Regions from separate parts of the Chelativorans sp. AA-79 genome, predicted to be linked through region 3. Evidence: riboswitches for the same ligand, from Rfam matches in the RefSeq annotation. Region 3 holds a riboswitch; each other region holds the start of a gene.
What was found. A riboswitch is a leader RNA that binds a small molecule or an ion and turns the genes downstream of it on or off. The one in region 3 is predicted to bind cobalamin.
Positions count from the first base shown of each region.

Region 1: another riboswitch for cobalamin. It lies ahead of PVE73_RS05400 (ribonucleoside-diphosphate reductase subunit alpha); the one in region 3 lies ahead of metE (5-methyltetrahydropteroyltriglutamate--homocysteine S-methyltransferase).
Region 2: another riboswitch for cobalamin. It lies ahead of PVE73_RS10310 (TonB-dependent receptor); the one in region 3 lies ahead of metE (5-methyltetrahydropteroyltriglutamate--homocysteine S-methyltransferase).

Region 1 covers NZ_CP120361.1:1,039,338-1,041,597, reverse strand. Annotated here, with positions in the region: gene PVE73_RS05400 (ribonucleoside-diphosphate reductase subunit alpha) at 1-1,071, opposite strand, end outside; cobalamin riboswitch at 1,225-1,427, opposite strand; gene PVE73_RS05395 (BadF/BadG/BcrA/BcrD ATPase family protein) at 1,528-2,260, opposite strand, start outside.
Region 2 covers NZ_CP120361.1:2,135,945-2,138,204, reverse strand. Annotated here, with positions in the region: gene PVE73_RS10315 (ABC transporter substrate-binding protein) at 1-455, opposite strand, end outside; cobalamin riboswitch at 703-904, shown strand; gene PVE73_RS10310 (TonB-dependent receptor) at 1,024-2,260, shown strand, end outside.
Region 3 covers NZ_CP120361.1:1,900,353-1,902,612, reverse strand. Annotated here, with positions in the region: gene PVE73_RS09195 (LacI family DNA-binding transcriptional regulator) at 1-751, shown strand, start outside; cobalamin riboswitch at 864-1,075, shown strand; gene metE (5-methyltetrahydropteroyltriglutamate--homocysteine S-methyltransferase) at 1,172-2,260, shown strand, end outside.

The sequences.
Region 1 (2,260 bases), 860 kb from region 3:
GAAACAGGAGGAAAGCTGCGGGCGCAGCGTGCCGGCGTTGAAGAGCGTCGGCGTCGAGCACATGAAATCGAAGGAGGAGATGAGGTCGTAAAACTCGATCGCCCTCGCCTCGCGGTCGATCTCGCGCACGGCCAATCCCATGGCCACGCGCATGAAGAAGGCCTGCGGCAGCTCGAAGCGGACCTCGTCCTTGTGCAGGAAGTAGCGGTCATAGAGCGTCTGGAGCCCTAGATATTGGAACTGCAGGTCGCGTTCCGGCTTGAGCGCGGCACTGATCTTCTTCAGGTCGAAGCGGCCGAGCTCGGGGTCGATCATCTCCGCCTCGATACCGGCCGTGATGAAGCCCTCGAAATAGTCGGGATAACGCTTCGCCATCTCGGCTTGGGTCGCCAGGGCGGGCCGGCCTTCCACGAAGGTCAGCGCCTCGCGGCGCAGCTTGTCGAGAAGCAGCCGCGCGCTCACCTGGCTGTAGTTCGGCTCCGTCTCCACCAGCGTGCGCGCCGCGAGGATCGGCGCCAGCGAAAGCTCGTCCAGCGTGATGCCGTCATAGAGATTGCGCCGCGCCTCGGACAGGATCGCCTCGGCTGAGACCGCCTCCAGTCCCTCGCAGGCTTCCGCGACGATTGCAGCGAGCCGCGCCTCGTCGAGCGGCGCCTTGGCACCGTCTTCCAGCGTGACATTCAGGGTGGGCTGCGCGGTTTCAACCGCGCGACTCGCCTGCCGCTCGCGCGCCCGCGCCTCACGATAGAGCACATAGGCGCGGGCGATCTTGTGGTGGCCGCTGCGCATCAGCGCAAGCTCCACCTGATCCTGGATCTCCTCGATATGGAAGGTGCGGCCCGCCTCTCCGCGGCGGGTGAGCGCCGCGACCACCTGATCGGCGAGTTCCTCCACCACCTCGTGCACCCGGCGCGAGCCCGCCGCCGTGGAGCCTTCCACGGCGAGGAAGGCCCTGGTCAGCGCCAGGCTGATCTTGCCCGGATCGAACGGCGTGACCGAACCGTTGCGGCGGATGACGCGATAGGAATGCCTTGAGCCGGGCTCGGCCCTTTCGGACATCTGGAGCGGCATCTCGGCCGTTCCGTTCGAATGGTGAGTGGCAGTCGCCGACATCGAAAAAAACCCCCGTGGAATAGGAAGACGGGATTTTTCGGGATGCAGGCCGGACGGCGGCAGTATGGACTGCCGCAACCAAGCGCACCGCCGGGACACCCCGCCCGTGGACGTTCAAAAGCTCATCACGGCAGGTCTCCTGGCTTGCAGGTCATCGCCGCTGTCAGGCCTTCCCGGAGCCCTCATGGCCCCAGTGGCATTACGCGACAGCAACTCGCTGCTTACAGTTGCGGGGGCAGCGCCGGTCTCGCACCGGCTTCCCTCTTAGCTCTCGACCCGAACGACTCGACAGCACCGTGATGGCAAGATTTAGTAGCTGAGGCGAAGCCGATGTCAACAGGTGGTGTGCCTCAATATTTTTGACGCAGTGTTGTGTTGACCGAAGAAGATAGGAAATCGCGCCTCTCGAGCATTTCACCCCCGCCCGAATTTTTCCACCGCCATCGCTATCGCACCATCGAGGGCGTTCCCCTGCGGCGGGTGGAGCAAGGCCCGGAGTCCCTCACCCAGATAGGGCGCGTAAGGCTGGCCCAGCCCGCCGATCAGGCAGAGCCGGTCGCATCCCTCGGGCATCACGGCCGCAAGCGAGGCTTCTATCCAGCCCACGGCATTGGCGATGATTCGCCCGGCGACCGCATCGCCTTCGGCGGCATGGGCGAAGATATCCGGTGCGAAGGCGCCGATATCTCCCGGGCGGGCGCGTTGGCCAAAAACGACGATCTCGCCTGGATCGCCGCCGAAACGGGCAAGCACCGCCTCCGTCAGGGGCGAGCCGGGAATGATTCGGTCATGCGCAAGCAAGGTGTCTTCCAGAAGCGCCCGGCCCAGCCTCGCGCCGCTCGCCTGGTCACCGAGCAGGAATCCCCAACCACCGACGATGCTGATGGCGCTGCCGGTCTTCGCGCCGAAGATCGATCCGGTGCCGATGATGGCGACCGCCCCGTCATGCCCGCCGAGGGCGCCCCGCACGGCCGCCGTCGCATCCCACTCGACGATGCTTTCTTCAAACGGCAATTGCTGCCGAAGCGCCTCGCCGGCCGTGCCGACATTGACCCCCGCGAGCGCAAGCACGGCCTTGCAGGCCGAAAGCGCCGGCTCCAGCCCGGCCTGATCGAACGCCCGCTCCACCGCCTCCAGGATATGGAGG
Region 2 (2,260 bases), 240 kb from region 3:
GTGATGTTGTAGATCACGTCGTCGGCCGTGAAGGGATCGCCATTGTTCCAGGTCACCCCCGGCCGGACGTGAAGCACGTATTCCGTCGCCTCCTCGTTCACCTCCCAGCTTTCGAGCAGCCGCCCCTCGAAGGTGAAGTCGGCGGTGTATTTGACGAGCGGCTCCAGCGTCTGGCGCATGGCGTTGGCGATCTCGGACCAGTCGGCCGTGCGTGGATCCTTGGGTTCCTTGATCCACATGGCCATCTTGAGCACGCCGCCTTGCCTCGGCTCCTGCGCCAGCGCCCGGACGGGCAAGGTCAGGCCCGCCATCGCATAGGCGCCGGCAGCGGTCGCGCCGAAGGTGCTCGCGAGCGCCAGGAATTCGCGGCGGTCGATCCGGCCGGTCCGGGCCTTCTCGCCGAGTGCCTCGATACGCGCGGGGACGGCTCCACTGTTGCTCTTGAAGAATTTCATGGGCTCTCTCCCCTCGGGTTGCCGATCTACTGCCGTCTGGATGGCCTGATCCCTAACATTCCGCAACCACAGCCGCCTTGTCAAAGAGCCTTTCCTGACGGGACCCTGTCAGTTGCCCGGCACCTGGCGGCGTGCAGCAAGTTGAGCCGGGAGAATACCGTTTTGGCTACCCTGCGTCTTCGACAATATCGCGGCCGTTTCGAGGCGGCGCCAAGCGCCGATTGACGGCGTGCCGGCGCATTGATAATGCTCGCTTCGTGCCTGAGGTGCCCCGCGGAACGCGGGGTTAAAAGGGAATATGGAAGGGCGGTTTCCGCCTGAACCGTAGCTGCTCCCGCAACTGTGAGCGCCGAGGTCTTCTCATTTGCCACTGGGCCGTTGCGGCCTGGGAAGGCGAGGATACCGGTGAAGCGCAAGCCAGGAAACCTGCCTCGGGTCGTCACCTGCCGGATGCGGGACGCTTCCGGAGCTGTGGTTTTCGCAGTGGTGACGGACAGTCATCGCTGGCGGGGACCAGGCCAAGACGGCCGTTCCTCCAGCATACCGGGGTATGTGCGGAGGGGACGACATGACCGCATCATCGAAGACATTCCTGGCCGGCGTTTCGGCCCTTTCCATCATGCTTGCCTCAGGCGGCGCAGACGCGCAGGACCTCGATCTCGGCGAGATCGTGGTGACGCCGGATCGTGCGCCCACTGAACTTTCCAGGACCGGTTCCTCGGTCACCCGCATCGACAGCGAAGAGATAGCCGAGCAGTCGCAGCCGCTCGTCCTCGACTACCTGACGCTCGTGCCGGGCGTGGCGATCACCTCCCCCGGCGGGCCGGGCACCGAATCCAGCCTGGCGATCCGCGGCGCCCCCCGGCGCTATGTGAAGACGCTCTATAACGGGATCGACATCTCCGACCCCACCAACACCCAGGTCCAGACCTCCTACCAGTATCTGCTCTCCGGCGGCATCGATTCCATCGAGGTGCTGCGCGGCTCCCAGAGCACGCTCTACGGTTCGGATGCGATCGCGGGCGTCGTCAGCCTCTCCACCTTCGGCGAGATCGAGCCGGGCGTGACGCACCTGATCTCCGGCGAAGGCGGCTCCTTCGGCACCGCGCGGGGCACCTACGGCCTGCGCGCGGCGAACGCTGACTCGCGCCTCTCCTTCAACGCGACCGGCTTCCGCACCGACGGCATCTCCGCGGCGGAGGAGCATGCCGGCAATCCCGAACGCGATGGCTATGAGAACATCACGCTGGATATCGCCGCCGAGCATGCATTCTCCGACGTCTTCTCCGTCTTCGGCTCCGCGCTGCTGATCGACGCCGAGGCGGAGTTCGACGATTCCGGCTTCACGGATTTCTTCACCGGCGATTTCGTGCCGCCGACGGACAATCCGACGGCGACGAATGTGAGCAAGCAGCTTGCGGGCCGCGCCGGCTTCAACCTTAACCTCCTCGACGGCCGCTTCCGCAACACCGTCTCGGTCCAGGCCTTCGATCTGGAACGCACCATCGACGGCACCACCTTCGACGGCACCTATGAGGGCCGCCGCAAGAAGATCGACTACCAGGGCGCCTTCGACGTGACCGAATGGCTGACCCTGCAGGCGGGCGCGGATTACGAGAAGCAGGAGGCCACCTTCCCCGAGGGCGCGTTCAACCCGGAGATCGACGCGGATTTCCACATGACCGGCCTCTGGACGGAGGCGATCCTCACGCCGGTCGAGGATCTGACGCTCACCGCGGGGCTGCGACACGACCATCATTCCGAATTCGGCGGCCACACCACCTACCGCCTGACGGGATCCTATC
Region 3 (2,260 bases):
AAGGCTCGGCTATCGCCTCAACATGCGCTGGACGCACCAGCCTGAAGAGATCGAGGCAGCCGTGCGCGCCTGCAGCGGCGCCGTCCTCGTGGGCCCGCACAGCCCTGAGAGCCTCGCCCGCGCCTACGCACAGGGCAAGCCGATCGTACGGCAGGGTTGGCTCGATCCGCTCGAACAAGCCGACCATGTCGGCGGCACGGACCATGAGGGCGGGGCCGCCGTCGCCAATTATTTGCTGGCGCTCGGCCATCGCTCGATCGCCTATGTGCACGGGGCGCCGGGCTACCGCGGGCGCATCGAACGCTTTTACGGCGTGCGGGAAGTCCTGGAGAAGCATAGCGATGTCGAGTTCCGCGAGATGAAGTTCCACGCGGAGATGCGGTTTACCGAGCATCTGCTCGCCGTCCACGCGGCGGGCTTCCGTCCGACCGCCTTCTTCTGCGCCCATGATGGGCTGGCGCTGACCGTCGTCTCGGAGCTTCTGCGTCTGGGCTACCGCATACCGGAGGATGCATCCGTGGTGGGTTTCGGCGACTATTCCGCCGCCACGCAGATTTCGCCGCAACTGACGACCGTCAAGGTCTACGGTCATCAGATAGGGGCGGCCTCCGTACGCCTGCTCGACGACCGGATCAACGGCCGCATTCCGCCCGACACCGCCGTACGCATGCATATTGCCAACCGCATCGTCGAGCGCGCCTCCTGCGGCCCGAGAAAGATGTCCGAAGCTTCCGTGGCATCGGCCTTGTAGCAGCGGCTGTCACCGATGCCGTCACGGGCGGCGATCGACCTGGGGGACGCATATACTGACGTAAAGATATAAACATCTCTTTATGTCTTATTGACATTTGTCCCTTTTCGTCCGAGAGTGGGGTCGTCATGGTTCTCCGGCCGTCACCCGCGACGGGCTGGAGCTAAGAGGGAAGCCGGTGCGCAAATGCAAGGCCGGAGCTGCCCCCGCAACTGTATGCGGCGAGCCGATGTCCATTCATGTCACTGAGGCATTTGCCCCGGGAAGACGGATTGAGGCGACAACCCGCGAGCCAGGAGACCTGCCATGGCAGATATCGTCCACGGGCGGGGTGTCCCGGTGTGTCGCAGCAATGGCCGCTGCCACGGCCTTTCTTGCAGGCGTCCGCTGCCCCATGCCCCCAACATCTGGGGTAAAGTCATGACTCGATCCACAGTATCCGTTGCAACGATCGGTGTGCCGCGCATAGGCCGCCGCCGTGAACTGAAATTCGCACTCGAATCCTACTGGTCCGGCAAGTCGCCCGCCGAGCATCTGCTGCAAACGGCAAAGGCCCTGCGCAGAGCCAACTGGACCGAGCAGCGAGACCGCGGCGTCACGATAATCCCGTCCAACGACTTTTCCCTCTACGATCATGTGCTCGACACGGCCGTCATGGTCGGGGCTGTCCCGGCGGCCTATGGCTGGACGGGCGGCGAGGTGCCCTTGGACACCTACTTCGCCATGGCACGCGGCAGCCAGGATGGAGCCGCCTCGGGATGCGGTCATCCCGGCCACGAACACGGCGTGACCGCTCTGGAAATGACGAAGTGGTTCGACACCAACTACCACTACATGGTCCCGGAACTTTCGGACGATCAGGTTTTCGCTCTGTCGTCGACCAAGCCGATCGACCATTTCCTCGAAGCGAAGGAGATCGGGGTCCATACAAGGCCCGTGATCCTCGGTCCCGTCACGTTCCTCAAGGTTGCGAAATCGCATGCCGAAGGGTTCAACCCGATCTCGCTTCTGCCGAAGCTGTTGCCCGTCTATCAGGAACTCCTGCGCGAGCTGGCGGCGGCAGGTGTCGATTGGGTGCAAATCGATGAGCCGGCCCTCGTGCTCGACCTCGTTCCCAACGAACGCGACGCGTTCAAATTCGCCTATGACAAGCTTGCCGCAGCCGCACCGGACTTGAAGGTTATGCTCGCGACCTATTTCGGCGCGCTGGGCGACAATCTCGAGACCGCGCTCTCGCTGCCGGTCGCGGGGCTGCATGTCGATCTCGTGCGCGCACCGCAACAGCTCGAGCCGGTCGCAAGCCTGGCGCGCGAGGATCTCGTGCTGTCGCTCGGCGTGATCGACGGGCGCAATGTCTGGCGCGCCGACCTGCCCTCGATCCTCGACCGGCTCGGACCGGCGGTGGCGGATCGGCCGTCGGAGCATATCGAGGTGGCGCCGTCGTGCTCGCTGCTGCACGTGCCGATCGACCTGGAGCTCGAAACCGCACTCGATGCGGACGTAAAATCC